One region of the Anaerobacillus alkaliphilus genome, then DNA from elsewhere that is predicted to be linked to it. Evidence: riboswitches for the same ligand, from Rfam matches in the RefSeq annotation. Region 1 holds a riboswitch; each other region holds the start of a gene.
The links. Region 1 has a riboswitch for S-adenosylmethionine ahead of DS745_RS04210 (pyridoxal phosphate-dependent aminotransferase). Riboswitches for the same ligand answer to the same signal wherever they lie in the genome.
Positions count from the first base shown of each region.

Region 2: it holds a riboswitch for S-adenosylmethionine, as region 1 does, so the genes downstream of both, DS745_RS13685 (homoserine dehydrogenase) here and DS745_RS04210 (pyridoxal phosphate-dependent aminotransferase) in region 1, are expected to answer to the same signal.
Region 3: it holds a riboswitch for S-adenosylmethionine, as region 1 does, so the genes downstream of both, metK (methionine adenosyltransferase) here and DS745_RS04210 (pyridoxal phosphate-dependent aminotransferase) in region 1, are expected to answer to the same signal.
Region 4: it holds a riboswitch for S-adenosylmethionine, as region 1 does, so the genes downstream of both, DS745_RS00570 (methionine biosynthesis PLP-dependent protein) here and DS745_RS04210 (pyridoxal phosphate-dependent aminotransferase) in region 1, are expected to answer to the same signal.

Region 1 covers NZ_QOUX01000001.1:745,664-749,882, reverse strand. Annotated here, with positions in the region: gene DS745_RS04220 (MetQ/NlpA family ABC transporter substrate-binding protein) at 1-165, opposite strand, end outside; gene DS745_RS04215 (iron-containing alcohol dehydrogenase family protein) at 162-1,262, opposite strand; gene DS745_RS04210 (pyridoxal phosphate-dependent aminotransferase) at 1,259-2,443, opposite strand; SAM riboswitch class I at 2,612-2,718, opposite strand; gene DS745_RS04205 (undecaprenyl-diphosphatase) at 2,849-3,358, opposite strand; gene DS745_RS04200 (DUF421 domain-containing protein) at 3,383-4,048, opposite strand.
Region 2 covers NZ_QOUX01000042.1:163,094-167,312, forward strand. Annotated here, with positions in the region: gene hisS (histidine--tRNA ligase) at 1-472, shown strand, start outside; gene aspS (aspartate--tRNA ligase) at 485-2,272, shown strand; SAM riboswitch class I at 2,460-2,615, shown strand; gene DS745_RS13685 (homoserine dehydrogenase) at 2,715-3,965, shown strand; RNA gene ssrS (6S RNA) at 4,057-4,219, shown strand, end outside.
Region 3 covers NZ_QOUX01000046.1:1,037,125-1,041,343, forward strand. Annotated here, with positions in the region: gene glgB (1,4-alpha-glucan branching protein GlgB) at 1-543, opposite strand, end outside; gene metK (methionine adenosyltransferase) at 891-2,096, opposite strand; SAM riboswitch class I at 2,348-2,482, opposite strand; gene pckA (phosphoenolpyruvate carboxykinase (ATP)) at 2,780-4,219, shown strand, end outside.
Region 4 covers NZ_QOUX01000001.1:101,281-105,499, reverse strand. Annotated here, with positions in the region: gene metC (cystathionine beta-lyase) at 1-689, opposite strand, end outside; gene DS745_RS00570 (methionine biosynthesis PLP-dependent protein) at 703-1,806, opposite strand; SAM riboswitch class I at 1,910-2,015, opposite strand; gene DS745_RS24820 (hypothetical protein) at 2,088-2,258, opposite strand; gene prsW (glutamic-type intramembrane protease PrsW) at 2,342-2,980, opposite strand; gene DS745_RS00560 (asparaginase) at 3,330-4,219, opposite strand, start outside.

The DNA.
Region 1 (4,219 bases):
TGCTACTTCTTTTACTTTTTCCATGATTTGCTCATGCGGTCCAGCAGTTACCCCAATTTTTAATTGATTTTCAGAAAGTGGTTTGCCTGCTGTGTCAGAGCTACCGCAAGCTGCCATAGCGAATAATGATAAAGATGCTACTACTGATAATAATAATTTTTTCATGTTGAATATCTCCCTTTTAATAGTTTTTTTAGAGTTTCCTCTACAGTTTCTAACGCTAAAATAATGTCTTCTTCGGTAAAATATTGTCCCATCATATGAATGGATTCACCTTTTTTTAATGTCCATTCAGCAATTTTTTGCTTGGTTTCAAGACTCTCGAAATCAAGTTTTAAGTGTGTAAAAAGATAAGGTAATTGTAGTTCATGATAATAAGGTTGTAACTCGACGAGTTCATCCACCCTTTTTTCAAGGGCTAATTGAACAAGTATGCCATATGCGACCTTTTCACCATGTAAAAGATGATGGGTTTCCTCAAACTGTGTTAACGCATTGTGAACCGAGTGAGCGGCTGCAATTCGACCATAACGATCTCCCAAGCTTCCTACTAAGCCACCTGCCAGGATATTGGTTTCAATCACCTGGATAAAAGAATGATTGCTGACACCTTTATTTAAGGCCTCGATGGCTGCGGCACCGTGTTCGAGAAGGACATCCTTACATAACTTGGCGGTATTCACTGCTAATTCAATTGACACTCGCTTTGTTTCCAATTGCTCCGTAAGAGCTCTTGCTTCATACCACTTTGCTAAGGTATCAGCAATCCCAGCCCTCAAGTATTCAGGAGGAGAAGTTAAAAGTACCCTAGGTTCAATCAAAACTAGCAAGTTGGCCCTTGGAAACACTTCAAATCTGACAAAACGGTCTTGATCGTCGTAGATTACACTTAGCGGTGTCCATGCCGCACAAGTTGCTGCAAGTGTTGGTATGAGAACAGCATCTTTGCCGATCTTATTAGCAACAGCCTTCGTAAGATCTAACACCGTTCCTCCACCAATTCCCACTATGACATCCGCCTGATGTTCGGCAACTCTGTCAATCTCATTTTCTGAACAATGACCTGAGTAGGGAACAAAAGTTGCTACTAGCTCCTTGAAAGCTGGAAAATAAGGTTCTACTGCTTTCCACGATTTTTCCCCGTGGATAACCAGAACGTTCCGAAAGCCATATTTAAGAAGTTTTTCTTCTAGACTTAAGAGAACATCCTCTTCACACTGATAAACACTTGGGCCTGCTTGAACTTGAATGGCTTGCATCATACATTCCCCCATTCAATTTCTAACTCACCAATGCGACGGGCAGCTTCTCTTAATTGATCTTCATCACTCAAAAGTCCAACCCGCACATACCCCTCACCAAATTGTCCGAAGCCATTCCCAGGGGCAACAACCACTCTAGCTTTTTCAAGTAATAAATCAGCAAATTGTTCTGAGCTATACGTTGGTGGTATAGGTAACCAAGCAAAGAAGGAACCTTTAGGTGCTTCAACCTTCCAACCAATTTCACTGAGCGCTTCAATAAAGACATTTCTACGACTCTCGTATTGGGAAACAAGTTCATCCACACATGATTGCGACTCTAGTAATGCCGTAGCAGCTGCTTCTTGTATGCCACCAAACACACTACAATAATAGTGATCTTGAATTAAATTCAATGCCTCAATCACACTTGGGTTCCCTACTGCAAACCCTACTCGCCAGCCCGCCATATTATAGGTTTTCGATAGAGTCATCATCTCAACACCAACATTTTTAGCTCCAGGCACTTGCATAAAGCTCAATGGTTTCTGTTCATCAAAACCAATCGCTCCGTAAGCAAAGTCATGAACAATACAAATGTCATGTTTTTCTCCAAGCATAATTGCTTCTTCAAACAATTCTTTCGTAGCAACTGCACCCGTTGGATTATTGGGGTAGTTCAGAAACATTAATTTGGCCTTCTCAAATGTCTCTTCAGTAATCTTCGTAAAATCTGGCAAATACTTGTTTTCTTCCAAAAGTGGCATAAACGACATTTCACCACCAGCCATGACAACACCCGACCAGTAATCTGGATAACCCGGATCTGGGACTAACGCGATATCTCCCTGGTTTAACAAGCATTGACTGATTTCGACCAATCCTGTTTTCGTACCAAACATCACAGCCACTTCTGTGTGGGGATCAAGAACTACATCATACTCCCGTTGGTAATATGTAGCGACCGCTTCTTTGAGAAAGCCATACCCACGAAATGGTGAATACTTATGATACAGAGGATTGGCGGCTGCCTCTTGAAGTGCCTTAACAATATGCAAAGGTGTCGGTTGATCTGGATTTCCTTGACCTAGATTAATCACATCATCATGGTCTTGTTTTACCTTCTCCACCTTCTGAACCAACTTTGCAAAAAACTGCTTTGGAAGGCTCCCCAACGTCTTTGATTGTTGAAACTGTTTCATAAAACACCTCTTAAATCTTCCTTACTCATGAGCGATTATAACCTTAAATGTTAGTAAGCTTATCTGATTAGTCAAGATTAAGAACATAACATCCCTCCGAGCCATTATACTTCCTTCAAAAGCGAATTAAGAAAGGCCCCTTTCATCCGAAAGAGGCCTAATAAGATTAGCTTATCTTTCAGAATGAACACATTCTGCAGGAAGTAGCACCTTTCCAATTACTGGTGGTTGCCGGATTTCAACGGGCCTGGTCCCTCAATCGCTCTTGATAAGAGTTATATTTAATTTTTGGAATAAGCTCATATTAAAGAGAAATTCACTCTATGTCAACAATGTTTTTTAAGAATATTTTTTAGGCACCGCTTACATCGTTGGTATTACACGAAAATATTTTTTTGATAATTTTTATTTCAGAGAAAATTTAGCGTTTTCTAATCTCTCTACAACACTACTCGTCATACTACCAATGATTGCACTACCAAGAATGTCAAAAGGATAGTGATGTCCAAGCCACACTCTAGAAATACCAGTTAGTACAGATAATCCCCATAGATATGAACCTACAATACGGTCATGGAAGAAAAGTGTAGAAGATACCACGAATAAAAACAACGTGTGCTTACTTGGAAAAGAAGACGTTTTCTTTGCTGGAATGAGTAAGTTAACCTGATGTTCTAAAAATGGTCGTGGTTTATAAAAAAACTGATTCAATACATAAGCTATTGATATTGAAAGGCAATAAGACACCAAAGCTTTCTTCACAACTTTTCTGTCGATATAACCTGTCAATGATATGTAAATTAAGACAATAATCAATAAAAAATAATACTTTTTTGAAACTGCGATCATATATTTATCAAGCATTGAGTTACGACCAGCTAGTCGGTTAATGGCTTTAAATAATTGGTAATCCATTTGACGTTTCTCCATTTCAACTATTTATTGATAATTAAGAATTGTAAACGAGTCCTCATTATCCTTTATATACGCATAATATATTTCCTTAATGTCTTTAAAACCCTTTTCAACAATATGCTTTTCCAACCAGGCTTCGTCCTTGTTAATTATGGTCAAATTTCCTTTTTGAATTTTCCCCTCAATAATAAGTGACAAGGGCAGTCCTGTGTATTCAACGTTGATTTGACAATGTTGAACCGTTAACGGTTGTAACTCCTTTATAGGAATTACACTAATTTTTCCATTTGGTTCTAGAATAGCGTACTCGATATCCTTAATATCTGGATAACCAAAAGTGCGAATCATGGAAAGCAGTTCAGCCAAAGAATAGCGAATTTTCTTTAGGTTTTTTTGGATAATGGTGCCATGCTTGATCAAAATGGTGGGTTCACCAATAATAATATTCGTTAAAGCTTGGAACAAACTTAATCTAGATATGATGACATACAAAGTTCCTATGCTAATAATGCAAATCACCGCATGGAAGAAGCTGTTAATCTTTACCGCGCCTAAGGCTGCATAAGACAAAAATATAATAGTGACTAGATCGTATGCTGTCCATTGCGACAGTAAAGTTTTACCAAGAAGACGCATGACAGTAAAGACTAAAAGAAATAACACCACCAATTTTGTTGTTTCTATTACCACTGTTCTCAACCTCTAAAGAATTCAATTTTTGGATTAACTTTAATGTTAGATTGTTGATAAATTCTTTTTTTATGCATAGAGTGAAATAGTTATCTATACAAGTCGATAGCTAAATCAAAAACTCTTCCATGCTCCTTCTGAGCTTTTCCCTAAAACAAAAATAAACTACCT
Region 2 (4,219 bases), on a different contig from region 1:
TGAGATTATGATTGATGGTGATGGATTTGGATCTATTACAACACTTAGTGGCGGTGGTAGATATAACGGATTAGTTCAAGAAATTGGTGGACCTGAAACACCAGGAATAGGTTTTGCATTAAGTATTGAACGCCTGCTAATGGCGTTAGAAGTACAAAATATTTCATTGCCTGTTACTGAAAAAATCGATTGTTATGTGATCGCCTTAGGTGAAGAAGCAAAGCTCGCAGGAGCGAATATTAGTTTTAAGTTAAGACAGGCTGGTTTCTCGTGTGATCAGGATTATCTAGACAAGAAAATGAAAGCTCAAATGAAAGCTGCTGATCGTTTTCAAGCTACCTATGTCTTAATTATTGGAGATAGTGAATTAGAGCAAAATGTTGTTGTCGTAAAAGAAATGGCTACAGGTGAACAACAAGAGGTAGCATTGGATCAAATTACGGATTACTTACTAGAGAAAATGAATTTATAGGGGGTATTAGTAGTGATTGGAAGAACACATAAGTGTGGAGATGTATTAGAAACAACAATAGGCGAAAAAGTTCGTTTGAAAGGGTGGGTGCAAACTCGTCGTGACCTAGGTCAAGTTATTTTTATTGATTTGCGTGATCGTTCTGGTATTGTACAAGTAGTATTCCAACCAGAGACATCAAGAGAGGCACTTGAAATTGCTGACAAAATCCGTAGCGAATATGTAATCGATATCGAAGGAACAGTTTCTGCGCGAAATGAGGCGACAGTTAATCCTAAGATGAAGACTGGAAAAGTTGAAGTACTGGCAACAAAAATTGAAGTCCTTAATAAATCAAAAGCTTTACCATTTCAAATTGAGGACTCAACAACGGCTTCAGAAGACGTCCGTCTTAAATATCGCTACCTTGATTTAAGACGTCCTGAAATGCAAGAAACATTTATGTTACGTCATAAAACAACAAAATTAATTCGTGATTTTCTAGACAACAATACATTCTTAGAAGTTGAAACACCAATGCTTACAAAGAGTACGCCAGAAGGTGCACGTGATTATTTAGTTCCAAGTCGTGTTCATCATGGGGAATTTTATGCCTTACCACAGTCACCTCAAATCTTTAAGCAATTATTAATGGTTTCTGGCTTTGAGCGTTACTACCAAATAGTTAGATGTTTCCGTGACGAGGATCTACGAGCTGACCGCCAGCCTGAATTTACTCAAGTCGATATTGAAACTTCGTTCATGGATAAAGAAGATTTATTGGCGATGATGGAAGAAATGATGGTTAAGGTTATGAAAGAAGTCAAAGGATTAGATGTTCAAGCTCCTTTTCAGCGATTAACGTATGATGAAGCAATGAATCGTTACGGGTCAGATAAACCAGACACTCGTTTCGGAATGGAACTTGTCGAGTTATCACATATTGTTAAAAATTGCGGCTTTAAGGTGTTTACTTCAGCTATTGAGAACGGTGGAATTGTCAAAGGTATCAACGTGAAAGGTGGAGCTTTAAAGTATTCTCGTAAAGAGATCGATGACTTAGCAAAATTTGTTGCAATTTATGGAGCAAAAGGACTTGCCTGGCTGAAGGTTGAGGAAGATGGTTTAAAAGGTCCAATTGTGAAATTCCTTTCTGAAGAAGAGCAAACGGAAATGCGCTTAGCTCTTAATGCTGAAGTTGGAGACCTTCTATTCTTTGGGGCTGATAAAAAGAAAGTTGTATTTGATAGCTTAGGAGCACTACGTTTAAAGTTTGCGAAGGAATTACAACTAATCGATAAGACTCAATTCAATTTCCTATGGGTTACTGAGTTCCCGCTATTGTCGTATGATGAAGAAGCTAGTCGCTATGTAGCTGAACACCACCCATTTACTCGACCAGTTAAAGAAGACGAAGAGCTACTTACTTCTGCCCCAGAAAAAGTAAGAGCAGAAGCTTACGATTTAGTTTTAAACGGATATGAGCTTGGGGGAGGTTCACAACGTATTTATGAACGCGGGCTACAAGAAACAATGTTTAAAGCATTAGGTTTCTCTGATGAAGAAGCACGGAACCAATTTGGATTTTTACTAGAAGCCTTTGAATACGGAACTCCTCCACATGGTGGGATTGCACTTGGATTAGATCGTTTGATTATGTTGTTAGCAGGAAGAACAAATCTACGTGATACAATAGCATTTCCAAAAACCGCTAGTGCGAGTTGTTTACTTACAAACGCTCCAAGTGGCGTTAGTGAAGCACAGTTAAAAGAACTAAACCTATCAGTGCTTCCTAAAAAAGAAGAGAAAATAGAAGCGTAATTAATATGAATGTAAAACGTAAAATGTAGAATTACTTGGTTGGTTAATCACTAAAAAACCAACAAGAAAATTTAACATTTTATGTTTTACATTTTTTTCTTTTCATGCTATATTATTTTTACGTGAATTTTGAAGCTTTGAAATAATTTTACTATTTAAAAAACTAATGGCTGTAAAAAAATAAATATACTTATCAAGAGAGGCGGAGGGACTGACCCTATGAAGCCCGGCAACCTGTTAAGGTTATCTTTGGATAACCGTAGGGAGATTGTAAATACAATCTTCACTTATTTAACAAGGTGCTAATTTCAGCAGAGCTACTATTAGCTTTGGCAGATAAGTGAAGGAGTTAAAAACCTTTCCTTATCTGGAGAGGTTTTTTTATTTTGTAAGATTAGTCGTGCGGAAATTTTCAACTTGGAATGTTAAGGAGATGGTCTCGTTGATCAAAATTGGCTTATTAGGGTTTGGTACAGTAAATTCAGGGGTGTACGAGGGTATTACAGATACGTTAAGTTATTTAGAACAGCTATTAGGAGATTCCGTGTCTGTAGAGAAAATCCTGATAAGAGACAAACAAAAATATAGTAATAATTCTAATGATGAGTTACTAACAGATGTAGCTGATGACTTTTTCAAGCATGAGTATCATGTCGTTTTTGAAGCGATGGGTGGGGAGCAACCAGCACTAGATTATGTAACGTTTTTGTTAACAAAGAGAATTCCTGTCATTACAGCAAATAAGGAGCTAATAGCTAAACATGGTTCAAAACTTGAGAGTTTAGCAAAGAAGTATGAAACATTCATTGGTTTTGAAGCAACCGTTGCTGGTGGTATTCCAATTATTAATACGCTTAAAAGTCAGCTACAATGGACCTCCGTTGAAAAGGTGTCAGGAATTTTGAATGGAACAACCAATTATATTATCACAAGTCTACAAGAAGGAAATCGGACATTTGAAAGTGTTTTAAGAGAAGCTCAAGAACTTGGCTTTGCAGAAGCGGATCCGACCTCAGATGTAGAGGGGTATGATGCTCTATATAAGTTACAAATTCTCTGTAGGCTTTGTTTTGGTTCGTGGCCAACACCAGAACAATTCCAAAGAACTGGTATGTCTCACTTAAAGTCCTGGCATTTTAAAGCAGGTGACTATTTTCAGTTGAAATTAAAGTACATTGCTGAAGCATATTATGATGGTCATGAAGTAAAGGGATCTATTTCCCCTACTTTTGTTGAGGAGAAACATCCATTATCTTCAATTATTAACGAGAACAATGGAATCTTTTTGCAAGGAGATTGGTTAGGGAACTTTGTTGCTTCTGGACCAGGTGCAGGTAAAAAACCAACGGCAACAAGTATGATTGAAGATTATCTTCACCAGCTTCAGAACAAGACTTTTAAACAAACGCCCATTAAAAGAAAGGTTGTAAATCATGTAGATACTAAGGAATATTTAGTTTTGTATGATATAGCGAATGAAAAAGAAATTTACCAATTCCTAAAATTAGTAACCTATCGAGTAGATAAAGTAGTTCAGTTTGAAAATAAAGAAAAGGTAGCAATGTTAATTACAGCAAATCAACTACTACCTTCAATCAAGAGCGCTGATCAACCCGTTGACATTTTTCCAGTTTTACGAGTAAATACAAAGGTTGAAAAGTTTACCGTTGAAACGCAATTAAAAGCGTTATAATCAAAATTTGTCGAATTTGCAAATTTTAGTGGAATTCACCTCGTAAACTTGAATTCAAAAAAAAATCGTGATATGATAAAAACAACAAATGAGCATCCTGAGGTGTTAGTAGGATACTATAAGTTTTGAGCCAACATTTTTAATAAGGGAGCCTGAAGTTTTAGTTTGGCGTGCAAGCCTTCTCGAGAGGAAGTACTAAGAAATAAACAAGGCACCCACCTGCCGAGGCAGGTTCAAAACTATGTGTTTTACGG
Region 3 (4,219 bases), on a different contig from region 1:
TACGTAATCCACAAGTTCATGGGCAAGTTCGCGATATGTATAGAATTCCCCATTTTCATGTAGCTTCCAAGATCCTAGATGTACTTCGTAGATTAAGAGTGGTTCCTCATATATATTTTGTTGTTGCTTGCGTTTATACCAACTCTGATCATTCCATTTGTAACCGCTTAGGGATGTCACTTTAGAGGCAGTATTTGGTCTAACTTCAGAGAAAAAAGCATAGGGATCTGCTTTTCGAAGTATATCCCCTTTCTCAGTATGTATTTCATACTTGTACAAATCTCCATCCTTTAATCCAGGAATAAATAGTGACCAGATACCGTTCTCACTCACTCGATTCATTTCATGTAATGTTCCATTCCAGCTATTGAAATTTCCTACAACACTAACATTTTCTGCATTTGGTGCCCACATCGTGAAACGAACTCCACTTTTCCCTTTTTCGTTAAGGAGATGTGCCCCCATAACTGTATAACTTTGAAATAGGTTTCCCTGATGAAATAAATATAGATCATGATCACTTATGATTGGAGTAGTTCCCACAAGTCCCTTCCTTTCCTAACTTTACTATATTAAATTACTAAATCTTCTAAATTTTCACTATTAATAAATTTCTATTACAAAAAAACTAATACCTCTATATTAATACCAAAAATAGTGAAAATTCATATTTTTCTTGTGACAAAATCCTACAAAGAATTGTGAATAATTATTCATTTTTACAAAACCTTAGAAAAAATTCTTTTTATAACGGCAACGGTAAACGCTTACGCAGTAACGACAAAATCTAACATTCCAATTGTGACAATTATAAGAAATTATTCATAAAATGCTTTCAACAAAAAAAAGTGATCTTTTCCCAAAGGAAAAAGATCACTTTAATCATATATTTATTTTAGAGCTTGTGCTTTTAATGCTTCGGCTTTATCTGTAAACTCCCATGGAAGTTCAACATCAGTACGTCCAAAGTGACCATAAGCCGCAGTTTGCTTATAAATCGGACGACGAAGATCAAGCATTTTAATGATACCAGCCGGACGAAGGTCAAAGTTAGAACGAACAACTTCAACTAATACCTCTTCAGTCACTTTCCCTGTACCAAATGTGTCAATCGAAATCGAAACTGGTTGAGCCACACCGATCGCATAGGCAAGTTGAACTTCACAACGGTCAGCTAGGCCAGCTGCAACAATGTTTTTCGCAACATAACGAGCTGCATAAGCTGCAGAACGGTCAACTTTTGTAGGATCCTTACCTGAGAATGCACCGCCTCCGTGACGAGCATAACCACCATACGTATCAACGATAATCTTACGACCAGTTAAACCAGCATCTCCTTGAGGTCCCCCAATTACGAAACGACCTGTTGGATTAATAAAGTATTTCGTTTCTTCATCAATTAAGTGTGCTGGAACAACAGGCTTGATTACATACTCTTTTAAGTTACGTTGAATTTGCTCTAATGCAACCTCTGGGTGATGTTGAGTAGAGATAACAATTGTATCAATACGAACTGGTTGATTGTTTTCATCATACTCTACTGTTACTTGTGTTTTTCCATCTGGACGTAAGTAAGGTAGAATTTCTTCTTTACGTACCTCTGTTAAACGGCGAGCAAGTTTGTGAGCAAGTGAAATAGGTAATGGCATTAATTCTGGAGTTTCATTATTTGCGTACCCAAACATTAAACCTTGGTCACCAGCACCGATTGCATCGATCTCAGCATCGGACATCAATCCTTCACGAGCTTCAAGAGCTTGGTCAACACCTTGTGCAATATCAGGTGATTGCTCATCAATAGAAGTTAACACCGCACAAGTTTCAGAATCAAAACCATACTTCGCACGAGTGTAGCCAATCTCACGAACTGTTTCACGGACAATCTTTGGAATGTCAACATATGTAGACGTTGTGATTTCTCCAGCTACAAGTACTAATCCTGTTGTTACTGATGTTTCACATGCAACACGCGCATTAGGATCACTAGCTAAAATAGCATCAAGAATTGAGTCAGAGATTTGGTCACAAATTTTATCCGGATGACCTTCGGTAACTGATTCTGATGTGAATAAACGACGAGTTTTCTTTTCTGTCATAATAAATTGTACCTCCTTTATCCTCTATAGGATATGCTATCTTTTGATACGGTACTCATTTTCCCTATTGACTAATTAGTCAAACAGAATTTTAGTTTTTGAAAGAACAAATCATTTCGTTAGTAAACTTAGCTTAACCATTCAAAAAATGTTTACACTAAGAACTAGGCTAAAATCGTTCTATATAGCCCCATATGAAAAAAACCTTTTCCAAATCTAGAGGAAAAGGTTTTGATTATCCGCCTTTCGCCCTCTTATCGATCAAAGCCGTAGCCTTGCAGGTTAGCACCTTTTCACTAATATGATATGTAAACTGTAAGCTTACACTATAAGTGTTGGTTGCCGGGTTTCTTCGGGCCTGTCCCTCCACCGACTCGGGATAAGAGTATCCGTTCGGGACATATCATATCGCACTGGTTATTTAATGTCAACCGTTTTTAGAAAATTTGCCTGAATTTGTCGAATTTTCCCTAACAACAGAACTCCAAAAACCATACAGTTTTGAATGCTATCTATATACTGTTATAAATCATAACCTACAAAAATTGTCCTGAGAAAAACATCAATTAGTATAGACTATTCGTTTTAATGTGTTATACTAATCCATAACAAAGTACATTTTACTGCATATATTAGAAAAATAGATGATAAAAAAATTTTATGTAGGAAGGGTTTTGGTGCGAATGAGTACACTTAGCTATGAAACAGAACTAGATAAGCTTTTAAAAGGCAGTAATATTAGCCATGACTTACCCGTTTCTCAATTAGTAGAAAGAGCTCTTGAAAGAAAAGAAGGAATTCTAACATCTACTGGTGCCCTACGTGCAACTACTGGTAAATATACTGGTCGTTCACCACAGGATAAATATATCGTTGAAGAAACGTCTATTAAAGAGAAAATTAATTGGGGGTCTGTAAACCAACCAATTAGTAAAGAAGTCTTTGAAAACTTATATAAAAAGGTCCTTGCATACTTAGAAACTAAAGATGAGGTTTTTGTTTCTAAAAATTTTGCTGGAGCTGATATTGGTTATCGACTTCCGATCCGAGTAGTGAACGAGTATGCTTGGCATAATCTTTTTGCTCGTCAATTATTTATTCGTCCAAATGCAGAAGAGTTACTTACACATGAAGCTGAATTTACTGTAATCTCAGCTCCTGGTTTTAAAGCGGATCCAAATCTAGATGGTACGAAATCTGAGACATTTATTATTGTATCATTTGAAAAACGTACTGTCCTAATTGGAGGTACTGAATATGCAGGAGAAATTAAAAAATCAATCTTCTCAATTATGAATTATATATTACCTGAGCGAAATGTGCTATCTATGCACTGTTCAGCTAATGTTGGTGATGAAGGTGATGTTGCCTTATTCTTCGGGCTTTCTGGAACTGGAAAAACAACTTTATCTGCTGATCCAAGTCGTCACCTAATTGGAGACGATGAGCACGGCTGGTCGCACACGGGTGTCTTCAATATTGAAGGTGGTTGCTACGCAAAATGTATTAACCTTACTGAGGAAAAAGAGCCTGAAATCTTTAATGCAATTCGTTTTGGCTCTGTACTCGAGAACGTTATGTTAGATGAAAACCGAACACCAGACTACAACGATACAACTCTAACTGAAAATACTCGTGCTGCCTATCCAATTGAGTTGATACCAAACTGTGTCATTCCAAGTGTTGCAGGTCATCCGAACACGATTATTTTCTTAACTGCAGACGCATTTGGAGTATTACCTCCAATAAGCAAGTTAACGAAAGAACAGGCAATGTATCACTTCCTGTCTGGGTATACGAGTAAATTAGCGGGAACAGAGCGTGGAGTAACAAGCCCAGAAGCAACATTCTCAACATGTTTTGGAGCACCATTCTTACCACTACCTGCGTACCGATATGCAGAGATGCTAGGGGAAAAAATCAATCAACATGATGTTCAAGTTTTTCTAGTTAACACGGGCTGGTCTGGTGGCCAATATGGCGTCGGCAAACGTATGAATTTAACTTATACTCGCGCGATGGTTCAGGCAGCTTTACTAGGAGAACTTCATTCAGTGGAAACAGTCGTTGATTCAATTTTTGGCTTACACATTCCTACAAGATGCCCTGGAGTACCAGATGAA
Region 4 (4,219 bases), 640 kb from region 1:
AAGGCGTTATGTAAAAAGGCTAAACGTCTACCAATCTCTACGTCTTTCACAACTGCAAGACCAGCCATAACGTCACTGTGACCTCCTAAAAATTTCGTAGCACTATGGAGCACAACATCAACACCTAAGTCTAGAGGTCTCTGAAATACAGGTGTTAAAAACGTATTATCACAAAACGTTAAACAGTTGTGAGTCTTAGCTATTGCTACTATTTTTTTTATATCCGTTATTTTCAAGGTTGGATTTGACGGTGTTTCAATATATACTAATTTTGTATTTGGATTGATATGTTTTTCTACCTCTTCATGGTTTGTCATATCCACAAACGTATGTTCAATCCCATACTTTTCTAAAACCTCCGTAACAAAGCGATACGTCCCTCCGTAAACATCCTCAGTAATTACAATATGATCACCTTTTGACAGCAACATAAATGCTGTTGATATTGCTGCCATTCCAGAAGGAAAGGCAAATCCTCTCGTTCCCCCTTCTAGGTCTGCAATGACATCCTCAAGTGCTTTACGTGTAGGATTAGAACCTCTTGCATATTCATAATCACCGAAGCTATCAAAAGAGTATTGATGAAAAGTAGAAGAATGATGAATGGGTACACTCACCGCTCCTGTTTCTTGATGTACTTTATGGCTATTGTGCAATAATTTGGTCTGTATATGATATTGTTCTGACAAACTTAGACCCTCCTTAGGCTAAACTCTCAAATCCTTGTTGTAAATCATCTATTAGATCTTCTTTATTTTCAATTCCTACTGAAAATCTTAAAAGCCTCTTACATACCCCGTACTTTTCTCGAAGTTCCTCAGGAATGTCAGCATGCGTTTGTGTAGTCGGATAGGTCATTAGACTTTCAACTCCACCTAGGCTTTCTGCAAACGTAATCAGTTTAAAACTTTGTAAGAGTGGATTTATCCACTGTTCCTTTTTTATTCTAAAAGACAACATCCCACCACGACCAGGATATAAAACGTCTGTTACAAATGGATGATCAGTTAAGTATTTGACAATTACTTTGGCATTCTCTTCATGTTTCTCCATCCTTAACGCTAATGTTTTCATACCACGGATTAGCAGCCAAGAATCAAAGGGAGATAGTGTTGCCCCCATCCCATTCTGAAAAAAACCAACTCTTTGACAAAGTTCCTCGCCTTTAACAACTATTAATCCTGCGAGTACATCATTATGTCCACCTAAATACTTCGTGGCACTGTGAATGACAATGTCAGCCCCTTCTTCGATCGGCCTTTGTATATATGGTGTATAAAAGGTATTGTCAACAATCAAATACAGTTGATGCTTTTTAGCAAGATTGCTAACTTCACTTATACTCATTTCCTGCATTAATGGGTTTGTTGGTGTCTCAATAAAAATTGCTTGAGTACGCTCATTAATAAGAGTTTCTAATTGATCGTAACTAGCACCGTCCCAATACTGGAAGGTTATCCCCCAATTGCTCCACCCTTGTTGAAATAGCCGATAGGTACCACCGTACAAATCTCGGCAAACAATAATCTCATCTCCCTGTTTAAAAATAGACATCACCGTTTGAATCGCTGCCATTCCTGAACTACAGGCAAAACCACGATCTCCTCCTTCTAAAAGAGCAATTCCCTCTTCTAAGATTTGTCTAGTTGGATTTCCTGTTCTACTATAGTCATATCCCGTCGATTGACCTATTCCTTCATGCCGATAAGCTGTTGAAAAGTATACCGGAGGATTAATCGTGCCCGTTTGAGTTTCACTTCGGTTCCCTAGCTGTACCATCTTTGTTTCTAAATGCTTATAATCCATTCTCTCTCCCCCATATACGTTATCGCTTTAAACCATTAAAAATAAATCTAAAATAAAAGACCTCTTCCTAAATAAGAAGAAGTCGCTGATGACAGTTTACCTCTTCTCATCTTCCAAGCTAAAAATCACTTGATGGATTTAGCACCTGACCAAACGGCTGGTTGCTGAGACTTCACAGGGCCACTTCCCTCCATCTCTCTCGATAAGAATTATACGAATTTTTAATTATTATATTGATTATTACGGTACACTATTTTTCAGTTAATTGCAATAATTTTTTCTTACTCCGATTTTGCATCTATCTGTAACGTATGCTCATTCCCACAAACACATCGCTTAAAGCCAGTTTCATAATGTCCTTCCTTATTCAATCTTCCTCGTAATATAAATTTCTCACCACAATCATGACATCTTACTGTTACTTTGTACCTTTGCTTTAATTCTGACAACATTTACACCTCATGACATATCTGTTTTTACTATTTATACCCATTTTTCATTCATTTCTATCAAAAGATGATAAGTTTTTTAGCAATTACCTATTTGCTAACTTCACTTTCCTTAAACCCAGCCACCATAGAAAGATCATAAATGGTAGCATAATGAACCCCCAATAGCGTTGAACATAAAGGATATAGTCATAAATTCCATGTAGGAACCAAGGTATGGTAAACGAATAAATTAAGAACTTTTTCTCATTAATTTTTTCAGTAAATTTGGCTTTTCCTAAATAGTAACCCATGATTACACCAAAAAGGGCATGACTGGAAGCTGGTAGGAGAGCACGCATGAGTGCTTGATCAACACCATAAACAAGTAAATAAAGCCCATTCTCGACTGTCGCAAACCCTAAGGAAACACTAACTCCGTAAACAATTCCATCGTAGTGTTGATTGAAATGCGCATGCTTATAAACAGTGTAAAATAGGATAAACCATTTAAAAAATTCCTCCAATAAAGAAGCGGACAAAAAAGCTTGAGCAAAAGGTTTAAGTAATAAGCCTTCTTCTTGAAAGGCATATTGGATAACAACGACTGGGAATACGATTAATGAACCGAATATAAAGCTACGTACAACCATACTAATTGGTTCTGAGTTATATTTGTCTTTTAAGTAAAAAAAGCAAAGTAAAGCTATACTGGGAGCCAAACTTGCAAAAACAATACTCACCATTATTTTTCTATTTCCTCTCTTTTTTTCTTATCTAATCGTATCATGTTTCCTTTTAGTTTGATAAGTAATTTGTAAATTTTTCTATATTCCTATTTTCCTCTCGCTGATTTAAAAAGGCTCTTTTCGTAAACATTGTGGTTTTTTCATCCTAAAATAATTGGAAAAATACCCTAGATGAAGATATCAGCCAATAAATTATGTAAGAAAAGAGCAGTACTTACTAAATTAGTAGTAAACTCTTAGTAATTTGTGTAAAAATCCGACTTTTGGGATTTTTACGAAAGCAACAAACTTTGCGAAAACAGCCTTTAAAAAAGACATAGAGATATACTCTCTATGTCTGAATTATTTACTCAAATTTTTCTTTGATGGTTTCATTCGCTAATAAAAGTACAATCAATTTAATACGAGCTTTTTTACTATCGAGATCGCCACCTAATATTACTCCCGATTTAAATAAATCATAGGCGCTACCTAAGTATTCATAAGTCGTGTGAACGTATCCTTCTTCGCTAGCAGTTGTAATAACAATATGTATCCCTTTGTTTATTGCTTCAATGATTGCATCCATCATTAATGGGGAAACTTGACCTCTACCTGTACCTTCTAATACAATTCCATTCACATTTGCAGAAATAGAGGCTTTAATAAATTTGTCATCAGCATTTAGATAGCATTTAATAAGATCTACTGTTGGCACTTTCTTACCATCGTTTATCGTGTAGACTTCTCGTTTTGTCGGTCTCTGATATAAGTAAACTTTATCATTATCAATAATTCCTAAATAGCCAAATCCAAAAGCATTAAACCCTTGAATATTTGAAGCATGCTCTTTTTTGACATATTTAGCAGCGAAAATTCGCTCGTTAAAGACAACAACTGTACCGACACCTTTTAGCTGTATGTCACAAGCAGTGTAGATCGCATGACGTAAGTTTATATAAGAATCACTACCAATTTCATCAGGAGACCGCTGTGAGCCCGTAACCACCACAGGGCGTTCATCACTAATGACCAAATCCAAGAAATAGGCTGTTTCCTCTAACGTATCTGTTCCGTGTGTTACAACAATTCCATCAATATCATTACTTTGGTAGATATTTTCTATTTCCACCTTCAATGCAAGTAGATCCTCTATCGTGATATGCATGCTAGGCTTTTGAAGAATTGAAACAATTTCTACTTCAATATCATTTGGGATCCCACAAATTTTTGCTAGTTCATTCCCAGTTAGTTCAC